Regions from separate parts of the Citrobacter meridianamericanus genome, predicted to be linked through region 3. Evidence: predicted binding sites of a transcription regulator. Region 3 holds the regulator's gene; each other region holds the start of a gene.
What was found. The regulator LexA, encoded in region 3, represses DNA repair genes until DNA is damaged. The targets are predictions, from matches to a motif close to TNCTGTATGTACATACAGNA.
Positions count from the first base shown of each region.

Region 1 (7,878 bases), 2.5 Mb from region 3:
GGGTATTCGACGTTATGGTTTTCATGGTACCAGTCACAAATACGTCAGCGCTCAGCTTGCTGAAAAGCTGGGGGTACCGCTCAGCGCCCTGCGCGTTGTTTGTTGTCATCTTGGCAACGGCAGCAGCATCTGCGCTATTAAAGGCGGGCAATCGGTTAATACCTCAATGGGCTTTACGCCGCAGTCTGGTGTCATGATGGGCACGCGAAGTGGTGATATTGATCCATCCATTTTGCCGTGGATTGCCCTGCGTGAAGGTAAAACACCGCAGCAGCTCAACCAATTGCTTAACAATGAGTCTGGATTGCTCGGCGTTTCTGGTGTTTCACCCGACTACCGTGACGTTGAACATGCCGCAGATACGGGCAATCACCAGGCAGCACTGGCGTTAACACTTTTTGCCGAGCGGATTCGCGCCACTATCGGCAGCTATATTATGCAGATGGGCGGGCTGGATGCGTTGGTGTTCACCGGAGGAATTGGCGAGAACTCAGCGCGGGCGCGCGCTGCAATTTGTCACAACCTGAATTTCTTAGGTCTGGCCGTTGACGAAGAAAAAAATCAGCGTAACGCCACCTTTATTCAAACGGAAAATGCGCTGGTTAAAGTGGCGGTAATTAATACCAACGAAGAGCTGATGATAGCGCAAGACGTGATGCGTTTAGCGATTTCAGAAACTGTGACCTTGGGCATTCCCGCTTAATATTGCGGCGCGGCAAATTGCGGCAAATCATGGTAATAGCACGATCGCCATGACACTATGCGCCGAGGATTACCGATCATAAAGGTGAAGACGTGGCTGTTGCGCAATGTCCCGCATCGTGCGGAGAACTAATCCAGGGCTGGATTCTGGGCAGTGAGAAACTGGTCTCCTGCCCGGTCGAATGGTATAGCACCGTTGAGGTCAGTTCAGGTTCACCGCTGACAGATGAACGCCCACTTTCCCGGGCGATGGTTGACAGGTTGTTGCAGTACTGGCAATACCCGGCGCATATGAGTCAGGATATCCGTATTGATGTTCAGTCAACCATTCCTGTCGCTAAAGGGATGGCCAGCAGTACTGCGGATATTGCCGCCACGGCTATCGCCACGGCGCATTATCTGGGCCATCAGCTAGACGAACAGACACTGGCGCAGCTGTGCGTTTCGCTGGAGCCAACCGACAGCACCGTTTTTCGTAAGCTAACCCTTTTCGACCATAACGACGCTTCCACGCAAATTGGCTGTGAATCACAGCCTCAGCTTGATCTGCTGGTTCTCGAAAGTCCGGAAACATTACGTACCGCGGATTATCACCGTATTCCGCGGCATTCCGGCTTGCAGGCGGGAGCAGCGGCCCTCAGGCGGGCATGGGATAAAGTACAGGAAGCCTGTGTCAGTCAAAATCCTTACCGGTTGGGTGAAGCCGCTACCCTTAGCGCAATCGCCAGCCAGTTGCTGTTGCCGAAACCGGATTTTGATTCACTATTAGCGCTGGTTGAAGAATGTGATTTATACGGTGTCAACGTCGCGCACAGCGGCAGTGTGGTCGGGCTGATGCTGGACAGAACGCGCCATGACGTGGATTACATTAAGTGGATGCTGGCGCAGAAAAAGCTAACGGTTCACTGGCCGCAACAGCATTTGTTGCGAATGGTAACTGGCGGGGTCGAACTGCAATAAGGGTCGCCGCACCGCAGCGACCCGGACAAGCTTAAAATCGTTACTCGGCTTTCGCTTCGGTGTTTTTCACTTCACCCATAGCTTTCAGCTTTTTAGAGATATCGCGACGCTCTTTAGAGATCTCGGCATTTTTGATGATGTAGTCATCAACACGATCTTCATAATCGCTTTTCATACTGGCGATAATGCCCTGAATAGCTTCCACGCTCATACCAGGCTTGATGTAGTCGCTCAGGTTGTCCAACAGCAGGACGCGTTTCTGGTTGTCACGGATCTTTTTCTCAACGTCCTGGATTTCACGTTGCAGTTTGTTTTTACGACGGAACAGACGAACAAATTCCAGCACGTCCTGGAAAGAAGGCTTGGTAGTTTCCATTTTTACACCCCTGATAATGTGAGATTCGGATTCGTTAAAACAACGGCTAAAGTGGGTCAACATTACTTTCATGCCCGCCATACTTCAAGTTGCATCTGCATCGACAATGCCTGGTTGAAACCTGAATTATCGAGGGTAACGCCATTACAGTTACCAATGGTTTTAGCCTTTTCAGTATCATACCTCTTATCTTTGCTGAATCGAAGCAGCAGTAGAACCGATCCCCTCATCTGCTCTTTATTTGCGCAACGCGCGGCAAATTAAATGAGAGAGTAACTCCAGTTGTCGCGCCATTTCCATGTTCAACCAAACGTAGCCGTGGATGGGCGTTTCTGCGACATTATCGCCTTTATGCTCGGCAATCAGCTGGCGCAGTTCAGCCACGGTGTCACTGAGTTTTTCTGTGTTAGCAAGCACCGGTTGCGGATTACCTTCATACAAAGCGTGAGTTATCGTCAGTAGCGCCTGTTGCGTCCTGAGCTGAGTTTCTCGCAGAGTATGCGCGTTTAACATGACAAAGTGGCTGGTTCGACTGGCCCAAAGCGCATTGATTTGCAACTCAAGCATGCAAACGAGGTTGCGATTAACGGTCTGAATAGCCTCAAAGATGGATTTTTGAATGCGGGTTTCTTTACTGGCAGGAACGATGAGCCCACGCATTTTGACCACGTCGGTCAATAGCTGCTGTAAATGCTTCTCCAGCCTTGGCTGCTCAAGCAGATTAGGGGAGAGCGCGGCCTGATACACCCGATTGTACCCCGTTACACAATGTGCCAGTTGGATACGCCAGTGGATAAATGCCCTTTGCGGCCAGATACCGGTAAACAGCATCGCCAGAAACGATCCCAGAATCACGTCGCCACCGCGCCATAACGCCGTATTCATATCCCCGGCGGGCGCGCCTACTACGACAGCAAGCGTTATGCCAATCAGCAGCGCCTGATACGGCCTTTTACCCAGTGCCAGCCAGCCGCAGAGAAACATCGCCACCGCGCACCATATCAACATAAGCGGAAGCGAGAAGAGTTCCAGACGCAGAGCCACCAACCCAAGCACCGACCCGAGGATCGTTCCGCCTATACGCTCAAAAGCCCTGGGAACGACGTTACCCCAAAAAGAAATTGGCCCCATAATCACCACCAGCGTGATCAGAGGCCATGTACCTTCAGGAATGTTCAACAGGCGAACCAACAGAAAAGTAAGGAGAAACGCCAACGCAATGCGAATACCGTGCACCACACGATAATGACGATACAAACGAATTTCAAAAGGACTCAGTGACTTATCTGCACGCACTCATGCACTCCGTCAGGGAATAGCAAAGAAGCGAATTGTACCTCTTTTTTTAGTAATAACATCATCCTGATTTACACTAAATACAGCTATTTCGACTGGACTGGGACGTACATTTCAATATCCCAGTAACCGTCCTCCACACCATTGTTCAAATAAACTTCAAAACAAGGTTTAGCGGCTATCGAATAAGTCGTATCCTGCATTAAACGCTCAAAGAACTGGTACCACGGCGTCGCAAAATCGTGATTTTGGACGCGCTCTACGGCAACAGCGTAGTCGCCCCCAGCCAGTTCGGTGAGGATCACGCCTTCGCTGTTTTCTGGAATTACAAAACCTTCAGGTACAGAAACGACGGTATCGCAGCGCAGTTTTTCAGCTGGAACAACATCAGGGTTGTCGTAATACACGGCAATCCACTCCAACGGAACAATCTGTTTACCGTCGACCCACTTCATTAACTGCTCAAAGCCTTGTTTAACTGTTTGTTCCCACGGTCCAACCATATGAAAACCGGCAATCATGCGTTTTTCGACCTGCTTTATCTCGTACTCCATACAACCTCCACCGTTACACTGTGTTTATATACAGTATATTTTTTAGGTATGTCGGCCACAAGCAAATAGTGATTATTATGTGAGCAGATTCGCACTCTTGCCAGTCTGACGCATCAGGAAAAACTACGCCTTATGATGGAAATAATCGCTCAGACGCGAGAAAACGCCGCCTTCGTTAACGGACTCCAGCGTCACCAGAGGCCAATGCGCCACCAGCTTATCCCGATCGTAGAGTTCAATTTCACCCACACGTTGATGCGCAGCGATTGGAGCGACCAGTTCTTTCTTATCAAGAACATATTTTGCTTTGATATTAGGGACTTCTGCTTTGGGTAGGGCCATCCAGAAATCCTGCTCGGTACCAAGGCTGATTTTTTCTTTATCGCCATACCAGATCCGCTCAGTACCAACCTGCTTACCACTGCGTAATACCTGTACCGTATCGAAGTTGTGTTGCCCCCATTGCAGCAGTTTACGCGCCTGGTCTTCGCGCCCTTTTGCACTTTCCGCGCCCATCACTACTGCAATCAAGCGGCGCTGCCCATCAACGGCGGAAGCAATCAGATTAAATCCGGCGCCGGACGTATGCCCTGTCTTCAGTCCATCAACGTTCATGGTTTTATCCCACAACAAGCCGTTACGGTTTTGCTGCGTGATTCCATTCCAGGTAAGGCTTTTCTCACTGTACATATGGTAGAAATCTGGTTCCCCGTGGATGATGGCGCGTGACAGCACGGCCAGGTCGTACGCCGAGCTATGCTGACCCGGTGCATCCAGACCATGTACCGTTTCAAAATGGGTGTCCTGCAGGTTAAGCTTTTGCGCATAGTTGTTCATCATCGCGACAAACTGTGGCTGTCCCCCGGCGATGTAATCCGCCAGTGCTACACAGGCATCATTTCCAGAATCTACAATTAACCCCCGGCTAAGGTCGCGTACCGAAACGCGATCCCCTGCCTTCAGGAACATCAAAGATGAACCCACAAATACCGGATTATCCTTTGCCCAGGCATCGCGCCCGACGGTCACAATATCTGTCGGACTAATACGCTTGCTGTCGATGGCGCGATCAACAACATAGCCGGTCATCAGCTTAGTCAGACTGGCAGGATTTCGCTGCTGGTGTTCATTACCGGCTGTCAGAATTTGGCCCGTGGTGTAATCCATTAATACCCACGCTCCGGCATTAATTGCAGGAGGCTGTGGTGAAAAGCTCACGACCCCGGTCGCGTACGCGGGCGAAAAACTCATCGCAAAGAGTGAAGCGGCAACAAACAAACGGCGTTTCAACAGCATGTCCTCAGGAAATGGAAAAATAGCCGTTCTTTTTACGGAAGTTCTGTCGAACAAACTTGGATAAATTGCAAGAAAATGTGACATAAGGCACATTTTCTTGCTATCAGGAAAGGATTTCAGAGATATATATCAGTTAGAACGAGCCTTTACGCGGCGCGGTCTCTGCGTGATGACTGCGATGACGATGATAGCCATCGATCATACTGCGGAAAATTTGCCCTGGCGTGTCACCCAACGTACACAGATAAATATGCGCGCAGATGAACAATAAGCCCACAATTGCTAACGCCATATGCAGCACCAGCATCACCGGCCCCGCCCCGATCACCTGCGGGTAGAGGCATAACAACCCGGTAATAATCAGCAGCGGAACCAACGCGTACATGATGGCCAGGTAGGCCAACTGCTGCAGCGGGTTGAATTTATCCTCTGCCGTTGCGGCAAACGGATGCGGTTCACCTTTCATGATGCCATACAGATAAAAACGTGTTTGCAGCAGGCAGCGTGATATCAACCCGTTAAACTTCACGCGATAATGACAACCGTTGCCGCTGGTTGCGTTTATTAACACAAAGCCAATCCAGAATGCCAGCAATGCAAAGCCACACCAGGTATGTACCTGCACCATCAATGCCACCGGTCCGACAGAGAAGTGGCCAAACATACCGCTCAGCAGAAGCAGGATAAAGAGCAGCGCGTTGCCCCAGTGCCAACGGCGGACCGCCAGCGAATAGAGATAGTCCCGATGTTCTTCCCCAGTTGCCGTTTTGGGTGCCAACATTCGACGTAACAGCGCGTGCGTGACCAGACCTGCAATCATCAACACAATAACTACGCCTGCGTAAATAAGCCACAGCGGCCAGTAGTCCGGCGTATAGTGAAGCTCTGCTCCCCAGATAGAATTCATACATTACCCTCCTGATGAATCTCTTTACGCCGATAGACACTTACCGGGCCACTACGCGTATCCTGCTGGCGATAAACCTCTTTTTGATTTATCCAGTGCTGAATTTCCGGGTCATCGCGACGGCCAAACTTCAGCGCATCCGTCGGACAAACAGAAACGCAGGCAGGTGACTGACCACTTTCCAGGCGAGTATCTGCGCAGAAGTTACATTTGTCGGCAATCCCTGTTTGCGGGTTAAGGTAACGAACATGGAACGGACAAGCGGCAACACAGTAGTCGCAGCCAATACAGCGAGACTTATCCACTTGCACTATGCCATTTTCATCACGAAATGAAGCTCCGGTCGGACAGACGCTGACGCACGGAGCATCTTCACAATGCTGGCAAGAAACACGAACAAACTGGAAGTGGGACAGGACCTCAGGTTCATGTTCGGGTGAACGGATCTGCACCTGTAAGCGGCTATATCCTTCCGGTACGTCATTGAGTACTTTGCAGGCGACCGTACACGCCTGACAACCAATACAGCGTTTCTCGTCATGCAGCATGACATAAGGGTTTGTTGCTTGATTCATGATGTTCTCCTTTCTCATGCCCGACGAAGCGTAACGCCAGCGGTGTGCACCACCGTACCGGAAACCGGACTGGTAACATGTGGCAGCAAATTACCGCAGTGTATACCGTGCGTCGTCGCCGCTGTTTTGGCTCCCGCCTTGGCGCCAAATCCCATATAAACAAACAGCGTATCGGGCCGAATTCCGGCGGTGACCAGCGCTTTACCTTTTTCTTTACCGGTCGCATTCTCCAGCCAAATCTCATCACCGCTTTTAATGCCTTTTTCACGAGCTGTTTGCGGGTGGATCCACACTGCGTTGTCCCACATCAACTCGCTAAGCAGTGGCACATATTGCGTCGCGCCGTTGGTGTGAACCGCCACTTTCCCCTGAATGAAATAGAGTTCATTGTCGCCTTTGAGCGCAAAATCGCGGGCTCGCGGAATGCCGTAGCCAGGCAGAAGCGCTTCCAGCTCTTCAGAGTAGAGTTCAATTTTGCCAGATGGGGATTTAAAGCGCAGTTGCTCACCATAGGTCCCGTCGCTGTCAACCGCCACCGCCCCCGGATAACGCGCCACAAACTGACGCACCGCTTCAGGTTCACGTAGCAGCAGCGGAACACCCCACTCCCGATATCCTTTCTCACGCAGTTCAGCAGACAGCGCATGATCGCCATTAAGTTGGTACAACTGCCGTGTCTGCATGTCCTGCCAGGGGTAGAACTGCCCAAGGCCTAATTGCACAGCCAGTTCTTTCCAGATTTGCCAACTCGGACGCGCATCACCTATAGGCTCTACAACCTGCTGACGCAGGGCATACGCTGGATTCAGGCCCGACATGTCAGAGATTTCTTCATCGCGTTCAAGGTAGGTGCATTCGGGTAACAGATAGTCAGCATATGCCGCGCTTTCGCTTAAATAGACATCGCAGCTTACCACCAGATCGAGTTGTTCAACGGTTTTGACCAGATCAGGTCGGCAGGTCACGGTCTGGAAAGGATTATGGCGGGACATGATCCAGCCTTTCACCGGATAAGGAGTCTGGTTTAACACGGCGTCGATAATGCTTTGCACCACGCCACCGCCCGCCGCGATGTACTTGAATTGCGGAGCAACCAGATCGATGCGCTGGGCCGTGGGTTTGGGTAATTTGGCATCGGGTTTTGCCAGCACTGGAGCAACCTTCTCACCGGCAAGTTTATTGTAGGTCGCCGCGGCTTTTTTCTGGTACAAG
Region 1 is NZ_CP101036.1:2,099,823-2,107,700, reverse strand. Features, by position in the region: gene NMD08_RS09930 (acetate/propionate family kinase) at 1-703, shown strand, start outside; gene NMD08_RS09925 (L-threonine kinase) at 796-1,662, shown strand; gene NMD08_RS09920 (DUF496 family protein) at 1,703-2,038, opposite strand; gene NMD08_RS09915 (FUSC family protein) at 2,276-3,334, opposite strand; gene sbmC (DNA gyrase inhibitor SbmC) at 3,421-3,888, opposite strand; gene dacD (serine-type D-Ala-D-Ala carboxypeptidase DacD) at 4,012-5,184, opposite strand; gene phsC (thiosulfate reductase cytochrome B subunit) at 5,318-6,091, opposite strand; gene phsB (thiosulfate reductase electron transport protein PhsB) at 6,088-6,666, opposite strand; gene phsA (thiosulfate reductase PhsA) at 6,681-7,878, opposite strand, start outside.
Region 1: sbmC (DNA gyrase inhibitor SbmC) is a predicted target of LexA. The motif match lies at 3,905-3,924, and genes of this name have one in related genera.

Region 2 (7,878 bases), 1.5 Mb from region 3:
TGAAGAAGCTGCTCTAATGCAAATTGTAAACGCGGTTGAGTATCGCTAAGTAAGGTGTCGGTGTCGTCAGTGACGTGCGGCTGTGCAAATACTTCCTGATAACTGTCGGTATCAGGAACCAGATCACGCCATGCAAGTTTCGTAATGGTCAAAGTTGATGTTTTTTAGTCTGTTGTAAAAAACGCGATTATACCGTAACCATCATCACTGCACACGTGGAAAGCGCCGGGAAACGAATGTGATGACGCGCGGCAGTTCACAGGCTGGATATTCTTTTCTTCAGATGCCGAAAAAGCTGATATTCTGATAAGAGTTACACGGTAACATTGAGATCGCAATGAAATATCAACAACTTGAAAACCTTGAAAGCGGCTGGAAATGGAAGTATCTGGTGAAGAAGCATCGTGAGGGGGAGTTAATCACCCGTTACGTAGAGGCCAGCGCTGCCAAAGAAGCCGTTGATTTATTGCTAACCCTCGAAAATGAACCGGTTCGGGTCAATACCTGGATTGAAAAACACATGAATCCGGCGCTGCTAAATCGTATGAAACAAACCATACGAGCAAGGCGTAAACGGCATTTTAATGCTGAGCATCAGCATACGCGCAAAAAATCAATCGATCTGGAATTTATGGTCTGGCAGCGCTTAGCGGGGCTTGCGCAGCGGCGTGGTAAAACGCTTTCTGAAACTATTGTGCAACTCATTGAAGATGCAGAGCATAAAGAGAAGTACGCGAACAAAATGTCGACATTGAAGCAGGATTTACAGGCGTTGCTGGGAAAAGAATAGCGGTAGGGTGTGGTTCGGCGTAACGTTCTGGTGCGTTTTTAACGAAAAACAGCTGAAAAAAAACCCCGCAAAGCGGGGTTTTTTACTAGACGATAACTTAAGCCTGAGGCTGAGTTACAACGTCTTTGATACCTTTAACTTCGATCTCAACACGACGATCCGGAGCCAGGCAGTCGATCAGTGCAGCGCGAGCTTTCACGTTGTCACAGGTGTTGCCAGTAACCGGGTTGGATTCGCCCATACCACGTGCAGAGATTTTGTCAGAAGGAATACCTTTAGAGATCAGGTAATCAACAACGGACTGAGCACGTTTCTCGGACAGACCCTGGTTGTAAGCGTCAGAACCGATGCGGTCAGTGAAGCCCAGAACCACTACGGAACCGTCTTTCGGATCCAGGTTGCTCAGCTGGCTGTACATCTGGTCCAGAGCCTGCTGGCCTTCTGGTTTCAGAGTTGCTTTGTTGAAGTTGAACAGAACGTCAGACTTCAGAGTGAAGTGTTTGGTCTGTACTTCTGGAGCTGGAGCCGGAGCCGGTGCAACTACTGGAGCTACAGTTTCCTGACCGAAACGGTAAGAAACGCCAACGCTCAGCAGGCCGTTATCCGGACGACCACCAACGGTGTTCGCGTCACCGATGTTGTTGGTCCACTGGTATTCCAGACGGGTAGCGATTTCAGGAGTAATTGCATACTCTACGCCACCAGCGAATACTGGGGATACACCAGTGTCGTGGTCTTTGAAACCTTCGTTGTTTTTAGCGTCTGCACGCCAAACCATACCACCCAGACGGGTATAAACGTCCAGATCGTCAGTGATTGGGTAACCCAGTTTAGCGGTCAGCTGAACGCCCTGAGCTTTGAAAGCGCCGTTTTGATGAGTAGCGTCGGTGTAGCCTTTGTACGGCATACGACCTAACCAGTCGTAACCCATTTCAAAACCAACGTACGGGTTAACCTGATAACCACCGAACGCACCAGCACCCAGTTGGCTTTCGTGGGTAGGACCGGCGTTGTTGATCTGGTTGTTACCAATGTCATGGTACTGAGACCAGCCCATTTTAGCACCAGCGTACCAGGTGTTATCTTTCGGAGCGGCCTGCGCCACGGTAGCGAAACCAGCCAGTGCCACTGCAATTGCGATAGCTGTCTTTTTCATTTTTTGCGCCTCGTTATCATCCAAAATTCGCCATGAATATCTCCGAAGAGAGATAACACGGTTAAATCCTTCACCCGGGGACCAGTTCAATAGTTACTCTACCGATATCTGCGGCTTACGCCGAGCACCCCTGGCGATGTAAAGTCTACAACGTAGTTGAAAACTTACAAGTGTGAAGTCCGTCAGGCATATGAAAAAAAAAGGCTTGTATACACAATATTTAACATTTTTGGATGAATAAATGTACTGAGGATATCCTGAAAACCGCTTCAGACAAGCGTTCTCACGAAAAACCCGTTAAGGCTCAAAACCAAATTGAGACATGAAAAAAAATTCCAGGATAAATCCTAATTTTACTTAATGATACAAATTCGAGTGAATTTTTAGCCCGGAATGCTGTCTCCCCGCAAGTGTCTGAGCGCGAACAGGACGCATAATAAACCCCATCGCATTACCTTCATCTGCCGCTTTTACCAGTTCGGCATGTTCATCTTCGGTTAACTCCTCCGTCAGCCAGCCGATAACGACGCTGTAGTTGCCCGTGCGCAGTGCTCGAACCATAGATTCCAGCGTATTGCAGGGAGAGAGCTGACTAATTTGCATGACTTTCGTCAATGGAAGCCCGGCCGACTGTACCCACTCCCGACTTAATTTTTGCTGAGGTGTCAGCCACAGCTGCCAGCGGGATTGCTGCCCTAACTGTTGCAGGAGTGGAAGCAGCAGGAGCTGTGTCATCATGGGCTGGTCTTCGCGATAGACCACTTCACTGATAAGCCCAGTGGTAGCGTTCTCTGACGACACGCGCGCAATGCTGCTTGATGCAGAAGAGAACGACGAAGAACGATTTGCATAACCTGAAGTGTACATAATCAATCCAGCCCTGTGAGTTACTGTATGGATATACAGTAACCCTGCCATCAATAAAGATCAACCTTATTTTCGGAAACAGGTTCGCAATTTTTAGTCGCCGTCACGGGAAAAATTAAATTCATCTTGCCCCATTCGAATAAGTTGCCTATTTTCGTCATTAACGGATCTGCTACTGAAAATCATTTGGTTACGTTATGATTTAAAAGGATTTTTATGAAAGAACTTTCTTATGCAAGGATCTATAAATCTCAAGAATATCTGGCTTCTTTGGGGGCGATTCACTATCGCTCATTGTTTGGCAGCTACAGTCTGACTGTTGGGGATACGGTCTTTGCCATGGTTGCCAGCGGTGAACTATATCTTCGGGCATGTGAGCAGAGCGCTCAGTACTGTGTAAAAAACTCTCCTGTCTGGCTGACATTTATCAAGCGCGGACGTCCGGTTGTACTCAATTATTACCAGGTGAACGATGCCCTGTGGCAAAACCAGCCGCAGTTGGTGATGCTATCACGCTATTCGCTGGATGCAGCTGTTAAGGAAAAACAGAGCCGCTTTGCACAACATCGTCTGCGGGAGCTACCCAATATGACGTTTCATCTGGAGACTCTGCTAAATGAAGCAGGAATTAAAGATGAGGGAACATTGCGTTCGCTGGGAGCACAAATGTGCTGGCTGAAACTTCGGCAAAATAACCCCGCCTTGACGGTAAAAATACTCTACGCCCTTGAAGGAGCGGTCGGGGGAGTGCATGAAGCCGCGCTCCCGGCGACGCGTCGCCGGGAGCTGGTAGAGTGGGTGAGTTCTCTTACGTCGAAACTGGGGTATTAGAGGGCAGCACGGCAATTTGCTGCTGTAATCGCCGGATCTCCGGGAGTAAGGCAATCAATAGCCCAACTTGCTGTATGACCAGCGGCTCTTTACTGTCCGAACGCGGCTCAAGACGCTGAATTCGCTGCTTCAGTCCCTCCAGTGCCTGGTATACGCGCTGCTCGTCAGCGGGTTGATGGTGAAGCGCATCATCAACATAGCAGACGGCATCGTCTAGCAATGCCAGGACCTCCGGATTGGTTAGCTGTTCGCGATGCGCACCCAATGCGGAAATATAGCTGGTAAATGTATGGTTCAGACACAGCAAGCGGAACGCCGTTTCGCGCGTTTGGGCCGTGACGTCCGGTTCACTCGACATGTTCGACACCACGGAGGCCAGTTCCGCGTCACGATTGTGCGCGTCCCTCCGGGCGATACGGTATGTAAGGCGATTATCGCGACCCTGATGATATTGTTCGAGTATTGCATCAAGATAACGACAGTTTGCATCAGTCGCCCGTTCAATCACCCGCGGCAGATTACGAAAACGCCAGTCTGGCCAGATAAAGCTGACAGCAGCCCAGGCGATAGCGCAACCAATCAGCGTATCAATGACACGCGGCAGTGCGACCTCAAAACCTTCACCAAGCAGGTTAAAGCACAGTAGCACCAGCAGCGTGATAAACATTGTGGCATGCGCATACTGGACGTTGCGAAAAGCAAAAAACAGTACGCCGGTGATCACTAAAAGTATCAATTGCCCTTCGAGAGAAGGCACAAACCACAGGATCGGTAAACCAATAGCGATCCCGACGAGTGTACCGATAATCCTCAGCGCCAGGCGATGTCGCGTTGCGTTGTAGTTTGGCTGACAGACAAACAGGCTGGTCAACAGGATCCAGTACCCGTGGTTCATACCTGTTATCTGGATAATGGCATAGCCGACGCAGAGCACCAGCGACATACGGATAGCATGGCGAAACAGGGCGGACTCGGGCGTGAAATTACGACTCAGACGTAACCAGATATCACTGAACCCATGCGGACTGTCATCAGCAAGCTGATTTTCAGACTCATTGCGTGAGAGTACCTGAGCCTGTTCGGACTCAATAGTAGCCAACTGGGCATCGATGGCTCGCAGATTCGACAGCAAAAATCCCAACGTGTTGAGCAGATCGGCTGGCTCACCACTGGCACGCATGCGCTCAAGCGCAGCATCTATATGGGTGAAAACGCGCTCAAAGTGTGGGTCGTGCTGATAAGGTGTGCGCAATAAAATACAACGGGACAGCTGTGAACAGGCTTGCCCCTGCATCGACATCAGACGCTGGAAGCGGAACATCACATCGCTGTGGCGGAAATGATCGCGCAGCGTTTGGTACTGAATATGCGAGGAGCTGGCGCGTTCATGGATATCCTGCGCCACAAAATAGTAATGTAGCGTACGCCGAGTTCCCCGTTGCCCGCGGTCGCCGCGCAGGCGAGTCAGTAACGACACCTTCGTCTGGTTTAACGTCGCCATCAGTTGCCCATTCGCGAGAGCTAAATCATACAACGGTGCCTGGCTTTCATCTTCTATATCGGGATCAAACAGACGCGATTTCAGTTCCAGATAGTGCGCTAACTGTTCGTAGCTACGTGCCAGATTATCCTGCAAGGGACGGATGGGGAACAGAAGATGCCCGGTCAGTGTTAACAGGTTGTACCAAATAGCGCCAGCGAGCAGCAGGATCGGTTGCTGATACCACTGATCGTAAAGCGAAGTGCCAAGCATCGTGTAAATGGCGATCAGCAACGCGCCAAAAGCGATGGTTGCATAGCGTTGACCTAATCCACCCAGTAATATAAAGCCGCTGGTGGAGAGCGTTAACCCAATGGCAAACAGCCATGGCCATGGGAAGAGCAGTTCGACAGAAGCCGAGGCAATAAAAAAGCAGACCAACGTAATAATCAAATTGCGTAGCCGGCCTGCAAGACGATCGTCCAGGTCGGTCAGTGCGGCAGCAACCATACCCAGCGTGAGCGGGATGGTTAGTTTAACGTCGCCCAGCCACCAGGGCAGTGCCGTTGTGCCGCAGAGCGCGATAAAAATCCGCACGTAGTACAGCCAGGTGCTGTTCCAGGTATAGCGTTTGAGCAGAGGACTTAACATAAAGGCCATCGGTCCTGATTATTCAAAGCGACGACGCGCATTGGCTTCACGTGCTGCACGAGCAACTTCTACTGATACCACCCGGCGACCAACTGGCCAGAGTGCAATTGCGGCGATTTTAAAATTCGCGATGCCAACCGGAATACCGATGATGGTAATGCACTGGGCAATACCGGAGACAATGTGCATCAGGCACAGCCACCAGCCGAAGAAAATCAGCCAGAAAATATTGAGCACTGTGCCGCCGGTATTCAACAAAACGTTTTTACCTGCCGGGTTCAGTTCATCGACATGAATTGCTTCGTTGCCATAAGGAAACAGCGAGAGTCGGGTTATCTCCCAACATGAACGGGTCAAGGGTAGAGTAAAAATAAGCACAATACTGACCAGCGTAGCCAGTAACCAGGCTAAGGTGGTGGCGAAGCCCCCGAGCACAAAATTTAAAATATTCAGAACAGTACGCATAAACCCTCGGTTAACTCTGGTTTTCTGTGATTTCGGCAATTGTAACGTTTTTTTGGGCTGGAGCACGTTTTCTCTGGCGGTTACACTGATAAGTAAACCTCTTCGTGTGGATCCGCCTGAGTCTTATGGAACTGAAAGCAACTTCTCTTGGAAAACGTCTGGCACAACACCCTTACGATCGGGCTGTTATTCTCAATGCCGGGATTAAAGTTTCCGGCGATCGTCACGAGTATCTTATTCCCTTCAATCAGTTACTGGCTATTCATTGTAAACGCGGCCTGGTATGGGGCGAGCTGGAGTTTGTGCTCCCGGATGATAAGGTGGTGCGACTTCACGGTACAGAGTGGGCGGAGACGCAGCGTTTCCATCACCACTTGAACGCACTCTGGCAGCAGTGGAGTCAGGAAATGAGCGCCGTCGCTGCGGGAGTTTTACAGCAACAGCTGGATGCGATCGCGGCACGTACCAGTGATAACAAATGGCTGACGCGCGAACAAACGACAGGGCTGCAGCAGCAGATCCGTCGTGCCTTTGCCGCGCTACCACTTCCAATCAACCGACTGGAAGAATTTGATAATTGCCGTGAGGCGTTGCACCAATGCCAGGCATGGTTGAAGGACATTGAAGCCTGTCGCCTAAAGCACAATCAAGCCTATACCGAAGCAATGCTGGAAGAGCATGCCGAGTTTTTCCAGCAAATTGAATCCTCACCGCTGAATCCGGCCCAGGCGCGTGCTGTGGTCAACGGTGAGCAATCCTTATTGGTCCTTGCTGGGGCGGGAAGCGGCAAAACATCCGTATTGGTCGCCCGTGCGGGCTGGTTGCTTGCGCGAGGAGAGGCAGCGGCTGAACAGATCCTGCTGCTGGCGTTTGGACGAAAAGCGGCCCAGGAGATGGACGATCGGATCCGTGAACGCCTGCATACGCAAGACGTCACCGCGCGCACGTTTCATTCGCTGGCGCTGCACATTATTTCGCAGGGCAGCAAAAAAGTTCCGACGGTTAGCAAGCTGGAAAATGATGCCGCCGCTCGCAGTAAACTCTTTATAACGACCTGGCGTCAGCAGTGCAGCGAGAAAAAAGCTCAGGCCAAAGGCTGGCGGCAATGGTTAGAAGAAGAGATGCAGTGGTCTGTACCCGAAGGCAACTTCTGGGATGACGAAAAATTACAGCGCCGTCTGGCTTCCCGGCTGGATCGTTGGGTTAGCCTGATGCGTATGCATGGCGGAGCGCAGGCGGAGATGATTGCCACTGCGCCAGAAGAGATCCGCGATCTGTTCAGTAAACGCATTAAGCTGATGTCGCCCCTGCTCAAGGCCTGGAAGAGCGCGCTGAAGGATGAGAATGCCGTCGATTTTTCCGGGTTGATTCATCAGGCTATCGTTATTCTGGAGAAGGGGCGGTTTATCAGCCCGTGGAAGCACATTCTGGTCGATGAATTTCAGGATATTTCTCCTCAGCGTGCCGCTCTGTTAGCCGCCCTGCGTAAGCAGAACTCACAGACTACGCTGTTCGCCGTGGGGGATGACTGGCAGGCCATTTATCGCTTTAGCGGGGCGCAACTTTCGTTGACTACCGCATTTCAGCAAAACTTCGGCGAGGGCGATCGTTGCAATCTGGACACGACTTACCGTTTTA
Region 2 is NZ_CP101036.1:3,404,575-3,412,452, reverse strand. Features, by position in the region: gene NMD08_RS16860 (Lon protease family protein) at 1-152, opposite strand, end outside; gene matP (macrodomain Ter protein MatP) at 338-790, shown strand; gene ompA (porin OmpA) at 888-1,946, opposite strand; gene sulA (SOS-induced cell division inhibitor SulA) at 2,304-2,813, opposite strand; gene NMD08_RS16840 (TfoX/Sxy family DNA transformation protein) at 3,030-3,644, shown strand; gene yccS (YccS family putative transporter) at 3,622-5,775, opposite strand; gene NMD08_RS16830 (YccF domain-containing protein) at 5,794-6,240, opposite strand; gene helD (DNA helicase IV) at 6,366-7,878, shown strand, end outside.
Region 2: sulA (SOS-induced cell division inhibitor SulA) is a predicted target of LexA. The motif match lies at 2,835-2,854, and genes of this name have one in related genera.

Region 3 (7,878 bases):
TTCTGCGATGTTCATTTGCGACCGCTGTGGCGTGGTAAAAGAAGAGTGCGCAGAAGGTGTGGAAGACATCATGCATACGCTGGCGGCCAAAATGGGCTTTGCTTTGCGACATAATGTTATTGAAGCCCACGGGCTGTGTCCGGCCTGTGTGGAAGTTGAGTCATGCCGTCATCCAGGCGACTGCCAGCATGACCACACAATTCAGGTGAAGAAGAAAGTTGGGCGTTAGTCAGGTGGGAGAGCGTACATCCTTGTACTCTCAGGAGGGAAGGGTCAATTACCAGCGGTAATCATTACGTTTTTCCCAATCGTTAACTTCTTTTTCCGCCTGATCTTTGGCGTAACCGTAACGCTCCTGGACTTTACCAACCAGTTGGTCACGTTTACCTTCAATGACCGTCATATCATCATCGGTCAGTTTGCCCCATTGCTCTTTCACTTTACCTTTAAACTGCTTCCAGTTGCCGCCGACTTCGTCTTTATTCATCATCAAGTCCTCATCGTTAGGTTGTGAATAGCGAGAGTGCCATGTCCAGACACATGCTGTTTTCTCTGGACGTGAGAATAAGTGTAGTCAGTGATTCTGGGTTTTATTTACTATTCGGAATTTTTAACCATTCTGATCAGGCAAACCAGGTTCCATTACGCCAGTGACGCCGCCAGATAAAGGCCAGCGACAGCCCGCGCAACGCGAGGAAAACGGTTAACGCCAGCCACAAACCATGATTTCCCAGCCACGGCAACGTCAGGAGCGTTAAGGCGAATCCCACTGCGGCAACGGCCATACTGTTACGCATTTCTGCAGCCCGCGTTGCGCCAATAAACATACCGTCAAGCAGATAACACCACACGCCCACCAGCGGTAAAACCACCTGCCAGAAAAGATAGCGATCGGCCAAAAGTTGGATTTGCGACAGTGAGGTCAGCAGCGCCACAATCTGCTCGCCAAACAAGGCATAGATCAGCGAAAAAAGGATTGCCACAATTCCTGACTGTCGACACGCTGCTCGCCAGACATCCAGCAACTGGCTGCCGTCCCGCGCCCCATAGGCCTGGCCCGAATGCGCTTCCACGGCATAGGCAAATCCGTCCAGTGCATAAGCGGTAAACGTCAGCAAAGTCATCAGTACGGCATTAACCGCAATGATATCGCCTCCCAGACGCGCCCCCAGCACCGTAATGGCCCCAAAGCAGAGCTGCAACAGCAGCGAACGCAGCATGATGTCACGGTTGAGTGCCAACAAACGACGGAAGTTGCCCCGCCACGCCTGTTTCAACATTGCCAGCGATATTCCGCGCATATGCAGGACTTTGCGCACCATCATCAGACCGATAAGCAGTGTGGCATATTCAGCAATCACCGTTGCCAGTGCCGCACCCTGCACGTTCATATGCAGACCCATCACCAGCCATAAATCGAGCGCAATGTTGAGAATATTGCCGACAATCAGCAGGATAACCGGCGCTCGCGCATACTGCACGCCCAGCAACCAGCCGAGCAGCACCAGATTCGCCAGCGAGGCTGGCGCGCTGAGCCAGCGGATTTCAAGGAAACGCCGGGCTTGTTCAAGTACAGGTTCACTTCCCCCGACAATATGCAGCGCTAAATCGATAATCGGCGTGCGAAACAGCGCGATAAGTACCCCTGCGCCCAATGCCAGCATCAGCGGCTGTACCAGCGCGCGCGCCAGCGCCTGTGGATTTTTCGCACCAAATGCCTGCGCGGTAAGACCGGTGGTACTCATGCGCAAAAAAAGAAGCAGCATAAAGAGAAAACTGGTCGCCGTGGCCCCGACAGCAACGCCGCCAAGATAGACCGGGCTGTCCAGATGACCAATCACAGCAGTATCCACCAACCCCAGCAAGGGAACGGTGATATTGGAGAAGATCATCGGTAAGGCGAGGTGCCAGAGCGCTTTATCAGAGGCGGTAAAGAAAGGCATACAGGAAAGCCTGATGAAAAGAAGTGAAAACTAGCTGTGGCGCAGAATGCGCCACAGTATTAATACATGATTACAGCCATTCACCGTTACGAATGACGCCTACCGCCAGCCCTTCAATGGTGAAGTTTTGCTCGCGCAGATCGACAACGATAGGTTTAAATTCACTGTTTTCTGGCAGAAGTTCAACCTTGTTGCCCTGCTTTTTCAGGCGCTTAACCGTGACTTCGTCGTCGATACGGGCAACAACAACCTGTCCGTTACGCACGTCCTGAGTTTTATGCACCGCCAGCAAATCGCCGTCCATAATACCGATATCTTTCATCGACATACCGCTAACCCGCAGCAGAAAATCGGCGTTCGGTTTGAACAATGAGGGATCGACCTGGTAGTGGCCTTCGATGTGTTGCTGCGCCAGAAGTGGCTCGCCTGCCGCCACACGACCGACAAGCGGTAATCCTTCTTCTTCTTCCTGCAGCAGTCGAATACCACGCGATGCACCGGAGACAATTTCCAGCACACCTTTACGCGCCAGCGCTTTCAGATGTTCTTCAGCAGCGTTTGGGGAACGGAACCCCAAACGCTGCGCGATCTCCGCACGCGTCGGTGGCATACCTGTCTGGCTGATGTGATCTCTAATGAGATCAAACACCTCTTGCTGCCTGGCCGTTAACGCTTTCATTCCGCCCCCTGGGTGTATATACAGTTATGCTGTGAGTATATACAGCTAAAGGTGATTTTGGAACCGCAAACTGCACAAAAAGCAGGAGATTTATGAAGATGTGGAATCCTTATCGCAAATGCGGCCACAACAGAATGCCCCAGGTGATCAGAGCAACGAAAATAGACAACAACACCGCCGCAGAACCCATATCTTTCGCCCGGCCGGAAAGTTCGTGATACTCAGAGCCTATGCGATCAACCACCGCCTCAATCGCACTGTTGAGGATTTCAACGATCATCACCAGCATCACGGAACCAATTAACAGCACGCGGGTAATCGCATCGACGTCCAGCCAGCAGGCGATAGCTACGCCCAGCAGCACGGCAACGCTTTCCTGGCGGAATGCCGCCTCATTGATCCATGCGGCGCGAAAACCTTTCCAGGAATAGCCTGCAGCTTTGATAATTCGGGTGAATCCAGTGGTATTATTGGCCATCAAAAAGAACCTTTTTACATTATTAGCGTCAATGTCATTGTAACGTTACCCCGTTTGTTTCAGGGGGTGGCAAAGCAGCGCGAAGTATGACGGGATACCACAGAAATTCACTAAACTTTCTGATATCCTTGCAGCGCATTTGCATTATTAACCAGAGGCTTTACATCGTTTATGTCCGGCTGGCCACGAATTTACTACAAATTACTGAATTTACCATTAAGCATCCTGGTAAAAAGCAAGTCTATTCCGGCAGAACCTGCCCCGGAATTGGGACTCGATACGTCTCGTCCCATTATGTACGTCCTACCGTACAATTCAAAAGCAGACTTGCTGACGCTGCGTGCCCAATGTCTGGTGCACGATCTCCCCGATCCCCTGGAACCGCTGGAGATAGACGGGACTCTGCTGCCGCGCTACGTGTTTATTCACGGCGGCCCGCGCGTGTTCACCTATTACACGCCGAAAGAAGAGTCCATCAAGCTGTTCCATAACTATCTCGACCTGCATCGCAGCAATCCAGATCTGGATGTGCAGATGGTGCCGGTTTCGGTGATGTTTGGCCGTGCGCCAGGACGCGAAAAAGGCGAAGTCAATCCGCCGCTGCGCATGCTGAACGGCGTACAGAAATTCTTTGCTGTGTCCTGGCTGGGTCGCGACAGTTTTGTCCGTTTCTCCCCATCAGTCTCCCTGCGTCGTATGGCGGATGAACACGGTACGGATAAGATAATCGCTCAGAAACTGGCACGCGTGGCGCGTATGCATTTTGCTCGCCAGCGTCTGGCCGCGGTTGGCCCTCGCCTCCCTGCCCGCCAGGATCTGTTTAATAAGCTGCTGGCGTCAAAAGCGATCGCTCGCGCGGTAGAAGATGAAGCGCGCAGTAAAAAAATCTCCCACGAAAAAGCACAGCAAAATGCCATTGCACTGATGGAAGAGATTGCCGCCAACTTCTCCTACGAGATGATCCGCCTCACGGACCGAATTCTGGGCTTTACCTGGAACCGTCTGTATCAGGGGATTAACGTTCATAATGCGGAACGTGTACGTCAGTTGGCGCACGATGGGCATGAAATCGTTTATGTTCCGTGCCACCGCAGCCATATGGACTATATGCTGCTGTCGTACGTTCTGTATCATCAGGGGCTGGTTCCACCGCACATCGCTGCCGGTATCAACCTGAATTTCTGGCCGGCAGGTCCGATTTTCCGCCGCCTGGGCGCGTTCTTTATTCGTCGTACCTTCAAGGGCAATAAGCTCTACTCCACCGTTTTCCGTGAATACCTGGGCGAGCTGTTCAGCCGCGGTTACTCGGTTGAGTATTTTGTCGAAGGCGGCCGTTCACGTACCGGTCGTCTGCTCGACCCGAAAACCGGCACGCTGTCGATGACCATTCAGGCGATGCTGCGCGGCGGTACGCGTCCGATTACCCTCGTACCGATCTACATCGGCTATGAGCACGTAATGGAAGTAGGCACCTACGCAAAAGAGCTGCGTGGCGCGACAAAAGAAAAAGAGAGTCTGCCACAAATGCTGCGTGGCTTAAGCAAGCTGCGTAATCTGGGTCAGGGCTACGTTAACTTTGGCGAGCCGATGCCGCTGATGACGTACCTCAATCAGCATGTGCCGGAGTGGCGTGAATCTATCGATCCTATCGAGTCTATCCGCCCGGCCTGGCTGACGCCGACAGTGAATAACATTGCCGCCGATCTGATGGTGCGCATTAACAACGCTGGCGCGGCCAACGCCATGAACCTGTGTTGTACCGCGCTGTTGGCTTCCCGCCAGCGCTCTCTGACCCGTGAACAGTTAACCGAGCAGCTTGACTGCTACCTTAGCCTGCTGCGCAACGTGCCGTACGCAGCAGACTCAACTGTTCCTGCACAGAGCGCCAGTGAGTTGATCGACCACGCCTTGCAGATGAACAAGTTTGAGGTCGAGAAAGACACCATCGGCGACATCATCATACTGCCGCGCGAGCAGGCCGTATTGATGACCTACTATCGCAACAACATTGCGCACATGCTGGTTCTGCCTTCGTTGATGGCAGCCATTGTAACTCAGCGCCGTCGTATTTCACGCGTCGCGCTACAGCAGCATATTGATGCGTTGTATCCAATGCTGAAAGCCGAGCTGTTCCTGCGCTGGGAACGCAATGAGCTTGCCGGAGTGATTGACGAATTGGCCAGCGAAATGCAGCGCCAGGGATTGATCGCTCAGCAGGATGGCGAACTGCATATTAACCCAGCCCGCTCCCGTACGCTCCAGCTGTTGGCTGCGGGTGCTCGCGAGACGTTGCAACGCTACGCCATTACCTTCTGGCTGCTGAGCGCCAACCCGTCCATCAACCGTGGTACGCTTGAGAAAGAGAGCCGCACCGTGGCGCAACGCCTCTCCGTACTGCACGGCATTAACGCGCCGGAATTCTTCGACAAAGCGGTATTCAGCTCTCTGGTGCTGACGCTGCGTGACGAAGGATTCATTAGCGATACCGGAGATGCCGAGCCGGAAGAGACGATGAAGATCTATCAGATGCTGGCTGAACTGGTCACATCGGATGTTCGTCTGACCATCGAGAGTGCCACACAGGGCGAGTAAGTAAAAAAAACCGGTCGAAATGACCGGTTTTTATTTTGCAGGCTAAGCCAAACTCAAAAATGCCAGTAGCTCATCGCCAGTCCTAAAAACAGTACCAGCCCTACATAGTTATTGTTCATAAACGCTTTAAAACAGGCATCCCGTTCACGATTAACGATCAGCTTCTGCTGATACACAAACAGCGCACCCGCCACCAGCAGTGACCAGTAATAGCCCAGCCCCAGCCCGTTTAGCCAGCCCACCAGCGCCATCAGCACCAGCACGCCCACCTGCAGAATACCAATGATCAGCTTGTCGTTTTGACCAAACAAGATCGCGGTCGATTTAATGCCAATCTTCAGGTCATCATCCCGGTCAACCATCGCATACTGGGTGTCATAGGCCACCGCCCAGAGAATGTTGGCGAGGAACATCAGCCAGCAGCTCAGCGGCACAGACTCGCTCACGGCAGCAAACGCCATCGGAATAGACCAGCCAAACGCCGCCCCCAGCACCACCTGCGGCAAATGCGTATAGCGTTTCATAAACGGGTAAACCCACGCCAACGCTAACGCCGCAACGGACAACATAATGGTCATTGTGTTGAGCGTTAAAACCAGCAGGAAGGCGAGCAATACCAATACGACGAACAGCGTTCGGGCTTCTTTTTCGGTGACGGCCCCGCTCGGCAGCGGTCGATTCGCGGTGCGTTTAACGTGTCCGTCAAATTTCCTGTCGGCATAATCATTCACCACGCATCCGGCGGCGCGCATTAACCAAACGCCGGCGACAAATACCGCCAGGATCCACAGTTGCGGCATGCCTGGGGTCGCCACCCACAATGCCCATAGCGTAGGCCAGAGCAGCAGTAAGGCGCCGATTGGCTTATCCGTACGCATCAAGCGGTGAAACGCCAGCAGCTTATTCTGCGTCAGACTCCACTCCATCTTTATCTTCCTCTCAGTACAACGGCGATGCAGGTAGGAAAAGTTCGGTAAGCATCAGCGGCTTACCGCTCAGCCGCAGGCGGGAACGTCGCCCCCACAGCGCAGCATCACGGCCAATCTCAATAAAATCTCGGGTCAATGTCGATGACGTAAACAGGTAGCGCCCAAGTGGGGTTTTTCCCAGGTTTTGTAAGGCCAGTTCAGGGCCGCACAAAGTTGATTCAGGCACCACTGTGCGCCCGGCAAGCCAGGGTTCACCGTCCGCGCAGAGCAGGATTTCACGCAACCAATAACGGGGTTCTGTCGGCAGCAGCATCAGTTCTTCAGCCACCTCATTTTGCCCAACAAATCCTTCGCGAAGTAACGTGACGGTAACCTTTTTTCCCTGCTGCTCAAAACGTTTAGTCATGGAATCTTCCAGTAACAACCAGTCGAGCAGTTGCGGGTCCAGCGCCGGAATCGCATCAAAATAACGCAGCGCACGCAGTTGCGTTAACGCAGGGTGTGGCATGCCTTACTCTCCGATTTATAACCTGAAGGCATTGTATCGCAGAAAATGCATTACGGGGTGAGCAAACACAATTAAGTGATCGTCAAAGCAACATAAGTGTAACAATTAGCACCGAAGGATAAAAAAAGGTGCGCCAGGAGACGCACCAGTTGTTGCAAAATCAGCACTGCGGGGAAATGTTTACCCCTTGCCTTTTACACTGCTGATAAAGGTGGATCGGGCGGATTTGGATCCCAGACGCTCAGCTTCATCAAGCAGCTTCAGCGCTTTATCGACATCGCCTTTCGCCACGGCATCCTTAATGCCCTGGTTAAAATAACTTTCCGTGTCATTTAGCATTGGCTCACTTTTCTTCACCGGTTGTGGCGCTGGAGTAGCCACTGTTGCAGCCGGGGCCGCGTAGGCCACCGCAGGCGCGGCGGTATTGCCAACCGTGACAGGGCCAGGGCCGGATGAACCAAACAGCGGCCCAACCAGAACACTGGAAGAGGAGCTGGTTTTGACTTTCAGCTTCAGCAGACCGTCGGTGGTATGACGGGCAATCGGGTCTGGAATATCCGGAATCGCGTTCCCTACACCTTTGGCATAGGCTTTTGCCGGGTCAAGCAGGGTCGTGGTCTGCTGGAGATCTTTATCCGTGGTAAAGACCAGCATATAGAGTTTTTGCTGGCCCAGCGCAGGCGTCAGACGCATGACTCCTTCCAGGCGATCGGCACTCATCACGCCGGGTTCCTGATAAGTGAAATAAC
Region 3 is NZ_CP101036.1:4,921,479-4,929,356, forward strand. Features, by position in the region: gene zur (zinc uptake transcriptional repressor Zur) at 1-229, shown strand, start outside; gene NMD08_RS23925 (CsbD family protein) at 278-487, opposite strand; gene dinF (MATE family efflux transporter DinF) at 624-1,943, opposite strand; gene lexA (transcriptional repressor LexA) at 2,014-2,622, opposite strand; gene NMD08_RS23940 (diacylglycerol kinase) at 2,732-3,100, opposite strand; gene plsB (glycerol-3-phosphate 1-O-acyltransferase PlsB) at 3,272-5,692, shown strand; gene ubiA (4-hydroxybenzoate octaprenyltransferase) at 5,746-6,618, opposite strand; gene ubiC (chorismate lyase) at 6,632-7,129, opposite strand; gene malM (maltose operon protein MalM) at 7,310-7,878, opposite strand, start outside.

Region 4 (7,878 bases), 1.5 Mb from region 3:
CATGATGAACTACACCGCGGGCGTGAAGGGATTGACCAGCGCCATTACTGCGTCCGAAATCAAAACGATCTTCACTTCCCGACAATTTCTCGATAAAGGCAAACTCTGGCACTTGCCTGAACAGCTTACCCAGGTGCGCTGGGTTTATCTGGAAGACTTAAAAGCAGATGTGACCTTTAGCGATAAGCTGTGGATCTTCTCACATCTGCTGGCTCCGCATCTGGCACAGGTAAAGCAGCAGCCGGAAGAGGCTGCGGTGATCCTCTTTACGTCTGGTTCGGAAGGCCATCCGAAAGGTGTGGTCCACAGCCACAAGAGCATTCTGGCGAACGTTGAGCAGATTAAAACGATTGCCGATTTCACCGCCGATGACCGCTTTATGTCGGCGCTGCCGCTGTTCCACTCTTTTGGCCTGACGGTGGGATTATTCACGCCATTATTGACCGGCGCAGAAGTGTTTCTTTATCCCAGCCCGCTGCATTACCGCATTGTGCCGGAGCTGGTCTATGACCGGAACTGCACCGTGTTGTTTGGTACGTCAACGTTCCTCGGCAACTACGCGCGTTTCGCGCATCCGTATGACTTCCACCGCCTGCGCTATGTGGTAGCGGGAGCGGAAAAACTGCAGGACAGCACAAAGCAGCTGTGGCAGGAGAAATTTGGCCTGCGCGTTCTTGAAGGCTATGGCGTGACGGAATGTGCGCCGGTGGTGTCGATCAACGTACCGATGGCGGCAAAATCCGGCACGGTAGGGCGTATCCTGCCTGGTATGGATGCCCGACTGTTGGCCGTGCCGGGCATTGAGGATGGTGGGCGTTTACAACTGAAAGGTCCTAATATCATGAGCGGTTATCTGCGCGTTGAAAAACCGGGCGTGCTGGAAGTGCCGACGGCAGAAAATGCGCAGGGTGAGATTGAGCGCGGCTGGTACGACACCGGAGACATTGTGCGCTTTGATGAAAACGGCTTTGTCCAGATCCAGGGGCGCGCCAAACGTTTTGCGAAAATTGCCGGAGAGATGGTCTCACTGGAAATGGTTGAGCAACTGGCATTGGCGGTGTCTGCAGACAAAATGCATGCCACGGCGATCAAGAGCGATGTCAGCAAAGGTGAGGCCCTGGTGCTGTTCACTACCGACAGCGAACTCACGCGTGAAAAACTACAGCAGTATGCGCGGGCGCACGGCGTACCTGAACTCGCCGTACCGCGTGATATACGCCACCTGAAGCAACTTCCATTACTTGGCAGCGGTAAGCCGGATTTTGTTACGCTGAAAAGCTGGGTCGACGAGGCGGAAAAACAACATGAGTGAGTCAGTGCACACTAACACGTCAATCTGGTCCAAAGGGATGATGTCCGTGATCGCCGCGCAGTTTCTGTCGGCGTTTGGCGATAACGCGTTGCTGTTTGCTACACTGGCGCTGCTGAAGGAGCAATTTTATCCGGACTGGAGTCAGCCAATCCTCCAGATGGTGTTTGTGGGCGCTTACATTCTGTTTGCGCCCTTTGTTGGACAGGTGGCGGATAGCTTTGCCAAAGGCAGGGTGATGATGTTCGCGAACGGCCTGAAGCTGCTGGGAGCGGCGAGTATTTGCTTTGGCATTAATCCGTTCCTCGGGTACACGCTGGTGGGGATTGGCGCGGCGGCGTATTCACCGGCCAAGTATGGCATTCTCGGTGAACTGACCACCGGCGACAAACTGGTGAAAGCCAACGGCCTGATGGAAGCTTCCACCATTGCTGCGATTTTGCTCGGGTCCGTCGCTGGCGGCGTTCTGGCCGACTGGCACGTGATTGCTGCGCTTTCTGCTTGTGCACTGGCCTATGCAGGCGCGGTGGTCGCTAACGTGTATATTCCGAAGCTCGCCGCGGCTCGCCCAGGCCAGTCCTGGCATCTGGGCAAAATGACGCGCAGTTTTTTCTGTGCCGCAACCTCACTGTGGCGCAATGGTGAAACGCGTTTCTCATTGGTCGGAACCAGCCTTTTCTGGGGCGCGGGCGTCACGCTGCGTTTTCTGCTGGTGCTGTGGGTTCCGGTGGCGCTCGGCATCACCGATAACGCCACGCCTACCTATCTCAATGCCATGGTAGCGATCGGGATTGTTGTCGGCGCAGGGGCGGCTGCGAAACTGGTGACGCTGGAAACTGTGTCGCGCTGTATGCCTGCGGGGATACTGATCGGCGTCGTGGTGCTGATTTTTTCTCTTCAACATTCGCTGCTTCCGGCCTACGCGTTGCTGCTGCTTATCGGCGTGTGTGGTGGGTTCTTTGTGGTGCCGCTGAACGCGTTACTGCAGGAGCGGGGTAAGAAAAGCGTCGGTGCGGGCAATGCGATTGCGGTGCAAAACCTGGGCGAAAACAGCGCGATGCTGCTGATGCTGGGTATTTACTCACTGGCGGTTCTGGTGGGGATCCCGGCGGTCGCGATTGGGATTGGGTTTGGCGCGCTGTTTGCGCTGGCGATTGCGGCGCTGTGGATTTGGCAGCGCCGCCGGTAACATTGCCGGATGGCGGCGTTGTCTTATCGGCCTACAGCAAGAACGATATGGAGGCCGGATAAGCGCAGCGCCATCAGGTACACATCATCACGGTGCAGGATAGGTATACACCTGATGCACCGCTTCAATCTCTGCCAATACCTCTTCGCTCAACTCCAGATGTAGACTTTCAACGTTGGTTTTTAGCTGCTCCATCGTCGTGGCGCCCAGCAGGGTGCTGGCGACAAACGGCTGACGCCGCACGAATGCCAGCGCCATTTGCGCAGGATCCAGATTATGGCGTTTCGCGATATCGACGTAGGCAGCGACGGCTTTTTGCGTTTGCTCGCCGCTGTAGCGTGTGAAGCGGCTAAACAACGTATTGCGTGCGCCGGCAGGTTTCGCGCCGTTCAGGTATTTACCGGTTAACGTACCGAAGCCCAGACAAGAGTATGCCAGCAGTTCAACGCCTTCATACTGGCTCACTTCCGCCAGTCCAACCTCAAAGCTGCGGTTCAGCAGGCTGTAGGGGTTCTGGATGGTGACGATACGCGGCAGATCGTGTTTGTCCGCCAGGTGCAGATAGCGCATTACGCCAAACGCGGTTTCATTGGACACGCCGATGTAGCGAATTTTCCCGGCACGCTGAAACTCTGACAATGCATCCAGCGTGTCCAGCAGGGAAACGACCGGGGCGGAGTCCGTCCAACTGTAGCCTAACTTACCAAAGCAGTTGGTCGGGCGCTGTGGCCAGTGAACCTGATACAGATCCAGATAATCGGTTTGCAGCCTTTTCAGGCTGTCGTGCAGCGCTTCACGGATATTTTTACGATCCAGCGCCTGATTCGGGCGAATGCCGCTGTCGTTGTTACGTGATGGTCCACTGACCTTAGAAGCCACAATCAGCTTTTCACGGCTGCCATGTTTGGCAAGCCAGTTACCTACGTATGTTTCAGTAAGACCCTGGGTTTCAGGACGCGGCGGAACCGGATACATCTCGGCAACGTCGATCAAATTTATGCCTTGAGCGACGGCATAATCGAGCTGTGCATGGGCGTCGGCTTCGCTGTTTTGTTCACCAAACGTCATTGTGCCCAGCCCCAGTGTACTGACTTCCAGCGAGCTGTGGGGTATACGGTGATATTGCATAGCCGTTTCCTTTTTATAATCACGACATAAGGATTATAAAAATGGCTGAGGGAAGAGAAAAAGGGAAGTAAAATTGTTAAGGCCAGCGCGCTGCTGACCTCAACCATCAGCGTTCAATGATTTGAGACACATCATCGCGGTTAATCTGCATCGCATTGCCCTGCTGGTCGTGATAGCTCACCAGACCGGTATCATCGTCAATTTCTGGTTTTCCATCGGTCAGGATCATTCGACCATCTTTTGTCGCCATTACATAATCGCTGCTGCATCCGGAAACGGCAAAAGCCAGTCCTACGGCGGAAATCAAAACTGCCCATTTTTTCATCTGCTTATCCTCACATGGCCTGCGTCTTTCAATAGTTTAGTAATAACGCGAAGTTGTGCAGGGTGAAAGCAGTAAAATCTTAAACTGTGAGAAGAGGTAGGTGTGGTGGGCATTCGCTCCCCTTGCGGGGAGCGATGAATTTTATCAGAGCGGATTTTTTTTATTACGCCACAGGTTCAGGGTCTCTACCGCGATAGAGAAGAACATGGCGAAATAGATATATCCTTTCGGAACGTGGACGTCGAAACTTTCCAGAATTAGCGTAAAACCGACCAGAATCAGGAACGAGAGTGCCAGCATTTTCACCGAAGGGTGTCGATCGACAAACTCGCCAATCGGACGTGCAGCAAACATCATTACACCTACGGCAATCACCACCGCCGCCATCATAATAAACAGATGGTCAGACAGGCCAACCGCAGTAATTACGGAATCCAGGCTGAAGATAATGTCTAACAACATGATCTGCACAATTGCGCCCAGGAAAGAAGATACGCGGGTTTTCAGCCCCTCTTCCTCACCTTCAATGGATTCGTGGATCTCCTTACTGGCTTTCCAGATCAGGAACAATCCCCCCAGTAGAAGGATCAGGTCGCGTGCGGATATCTCCTCACCAAACACTTCGAATAACGGGTTTGTCAGCCGCGTTACCCAGGCGATAGAGGCCAGCAGTGCCAGACGCATGATCATCGCCGCTGCAAGCCCAATACGTCGGGCATGATTGCGTTGCGCTGTCGGGAGTTTAGCTACAACCAGAGAGAGGAAAATAATATTGTCGATCCCAAGAACGATCTCCAGCAGCGTCAGCGTACCGAGCGCAAGCCAGGCGTTAGGATCGGTTATCCATGCAAATAACATCGAACAAAGTCCTGCCAAAAAAAAGAAGCGGTAATTATAGGCCCGTAACGCAGCGGGTGAAAGGCCGGAGGAGGCTATTGCGCCTGGAATAAGAAATGTCGCTCAAGCAATGCGTGGGTGAAGTTCTTTTTCAAGTAAAAACCGCGGGGCAGGGTCAGGATGGGTTCGCCATGGGCGCCAATGGCCTCGGTAAGCGCCCGGGCGTTAGCGGCCTTAGGACGCAGTTGCAGTACTTCCCCATGGCGAGCGGTGATGCGTTCGACGTGGCCTAGCACAATCATGTCCATTAACTCTTCCCAGTCCAGACGCAATTGCTGGTCTTCCTCTTCGCTCGGGCTCCATAGCAGGGGAGAACCGACGCGGCGCTCAGCCAGCGGGATGCTGCGTTCGCCTTCTACCGGGATCCACAAGACGCGTTTAAGTTTGTGCCGCACATGGCTGGTTTCCCAGGTGACGCCGGTATTGCCGGTTAATGGCGCAACGCACACAAAGGTGGTTTCCAGCGGTCTGCCAAGATTGTCCACAGGGATTGTCTTCAACTCCACGCCCAGCGCTGCGAAGTCCTGTTCCGGTTTACTGCCCGCGCTGGCGCCGAGCCAGATTTCCAGTAGCACGCCAATCCAGCCTTTATCGCGCTTAAGATCCTTTGGCGTGACGAGCCCCGCCATCGCCGCCAACTCTCCCAACGTGTAGCCTGAAAGCTGCCGCGCCTGGCTCAGCAATTGGGCTTCAGATTCAGGTGGAGAAAGCAACGGATGCAGTTCTGACATCGGGATGACCCTTAGGTGAAAAAATGAGCAATGATTTTATACCGTGTGGATAGAGTTTATCTTTTTCCACATGCTTTATTCAATTCTATGATTTATATTGGTTTTTAAATTCACTTGCGCAGAGTTGCGCAACAGCGAAGCGGGTTTTCCAATTCTGGTCACTGACAATGAACAGGATCTTACACCATGTTATCCACAGAAAGATGGGATAACTGTGAAAAACCCCTACTACTGTTTCAATTTACAGCCTTGACGTGCGACGAAAATCGAATTTTCACACAAATTGTGCCTAACTTATTGGCATAATCTGTGGATAAAACCGACGCTGGTCGATCTTTCATCAGCCTGAAGATCGTGTGCGTGATGCATGTCACATTTCCATGCGTTTATTTGCGCTGAATGGTTTTAACTTGATGAATATAGAAGACTATTTTTACTCTGTGACGAATGTCTTATTCGGACTGTTCTGGGTTTTCCCATAGTAATTCCGTACTTCTTCACAACTATATCCACAGAAAAGGTGAATAAAATCGCCTTCGTTGCCCTTCTTCTGTTTATAACTCTGCCCTTAACTGTGAGTTATTCAATTGTTATTAGAATATCGCACCCTTAACAGAGTGGTTTACCGCCCCTCAGGAGTGTGAAACAATCGTTTGTATATAAGGTTTATGTTGAGGTAGTCCGGTGATTGATGACGATGGCTACCGCCCGAATGTAGGGATAGTAATTTGTAACCGCCAGGGGCAGGTCATGTGGGCCCGGCGATTTGGTCAGCACTCCTGGCAATTCCCGCAAGGTGGGATAAACGCAGGAGAGACAGCAGAGCAGGCGATGTACCGGGAACTCTTTGAAGAAGTGGGGCTCAGCCGTAAAGATGTACGGATCCTTGCTTCTACTCGTAACTGGTTGCGTTACAAGTTACCGAAACGTTTGGTGCGTTGGGACACGAAGCCGGTTTGTATCGGCCAGAAACAAAAATGGTTTCTTCTGCAATTGGTCAGCAGCGATGCTGAAATTAATATGCAAACCAGCAGTACACCTGAGTTCGACGGCTGGCGCTGGGTGAGTTACTGGTATCCGGTTCGACAGGTGGTGTCATTTAAACGCGATGTCTATCGCAGGGTGATGAAAGAATTCGCAAGTGTTGTCATGGCGCTTCAGGAGAGCACTCCTAAGCCGCAAAGCGCACCTGCGTACAGACGTAAAAGAGGTTAAGCTACGCAAATTATGCTCACCCGCCTGCGCGAAATAGTCGAAAAGGTGGCCAGTGCTCCGCGTCTGAATGAAGCGCTGAATATTCTGGTTACTGACATCTGTCTTGCGATGGATACAGAGGTCTGTTCGGTTTATCTGGCTGACCACGATCGACGTTGTTATTACCTCATGGCGACCCGGGGACTAAAAAAACCGCGTGGTCGCACTGTCGCACTCGCGTTTGATGAAGGTATCGTTGGCCTGGTTGGCAGGCTGGCGGAACCTATCAACCTCGCTGATGCGCAAAAACATCCCAGCTTTAAATACATTCCTTCGGTAAAAGAAGAGCGTTTTCGGGCGTTCTTAGGTGTACCGATCATTCAGCGCCGCCAGCTTTTAGGCGTTTTGGTGGTACAGCAGCGCGAATTGCGCCAGTACGATGAAAGTGAAGAGTCTTTCCTCGTCACGCTCGCCACGCAAATGGCGGCTATTCTTTCGCAATCGCAGCTAAATGCGCTGTTCGGTCAATATCGGCAAACGCGCATTCGTGCATTGCCTGCCGCCCCCGGCGTGGCGATAGCCGAAGGCTGGCAGGACGCGACGCTGCCGCTGATGGAGCAGGTCTATCAGGCTTCAACGCTGGATCCGGTGCTTGAGCGCGAGCGACTCACCGGTGCGCTGGAGGAAGCGGCGAACGAATTCCGCCGCTACAGCAAACGCTTTACCGCCGGGGCGCAGAAAGAAACGGCGGCGATCTTTGATCTCTACTCGCACCTGCTTTCCGATACCCGTTTGCGCCGAGAGCTATTTGCGGAAGTGGATAATGGCTCGGTGGCCGAATGGGCCGTTAAAACGATCATCGAAAAGTTTGCCGAACAGTTCGCCGCGCTGAGCGATAACTATCTTAAAGAGCGCGCCGGTGATTTACGCGCGCTGGGCCAGCGTCTGCTGTTCCATCTTGACGATTCAGTCCAGGGACCGAATGCCTGGCCGGAACGCTTTGTGCTGGTGGCGGATGAGCTTTCCGCCACCACGCTGGCGGAACTTCCTCAGGACCGTTTAGTCGGCGTGGTTGTCCGGGATGGCGCAGCCAACTCTCATGCGG
Region 4 is NZ_CP101036.1:1,085,957-1,093,834, forward strand. Features, by position in the region: gene aas (bifunctional acyl-ACP--phospholipid O-acyltransferase/long-chain-fatty-acid--ACP ligase) at 1-1,312, shown strand, start outside; gene lplT (lysophospholipid transporter LplT) at 1,305-2,498, shown strand; gene NMD08_RS05265 (NADP(H)-dependent aldo-keto reductase) at 2,586-3,626, opposite strand; gene ygdR (lipoprotein YgdR) at 3,733-3,951, opposite strand; gene NMD08_RS05275 (TerC family protein) at 4,096-4,809, opposite strand; gene mutH (DNA mismatch repair endonuclease MutH) at 4,884-5,579, opposite strand; gene rppH (RNA pyrophosphohydrolase) at 6,264-6,794, shown strand; gene ptsP (phosphoenolpyruvate--protein phosphotransferase) at 6,807-7,878, shown strand, end outside.
Region 4: mutH (DNA mismatch repair endonuclease MutH) is a predicted target of LexA. The motif match lies at 5,809-5,828, and genes of this name have one in related genera.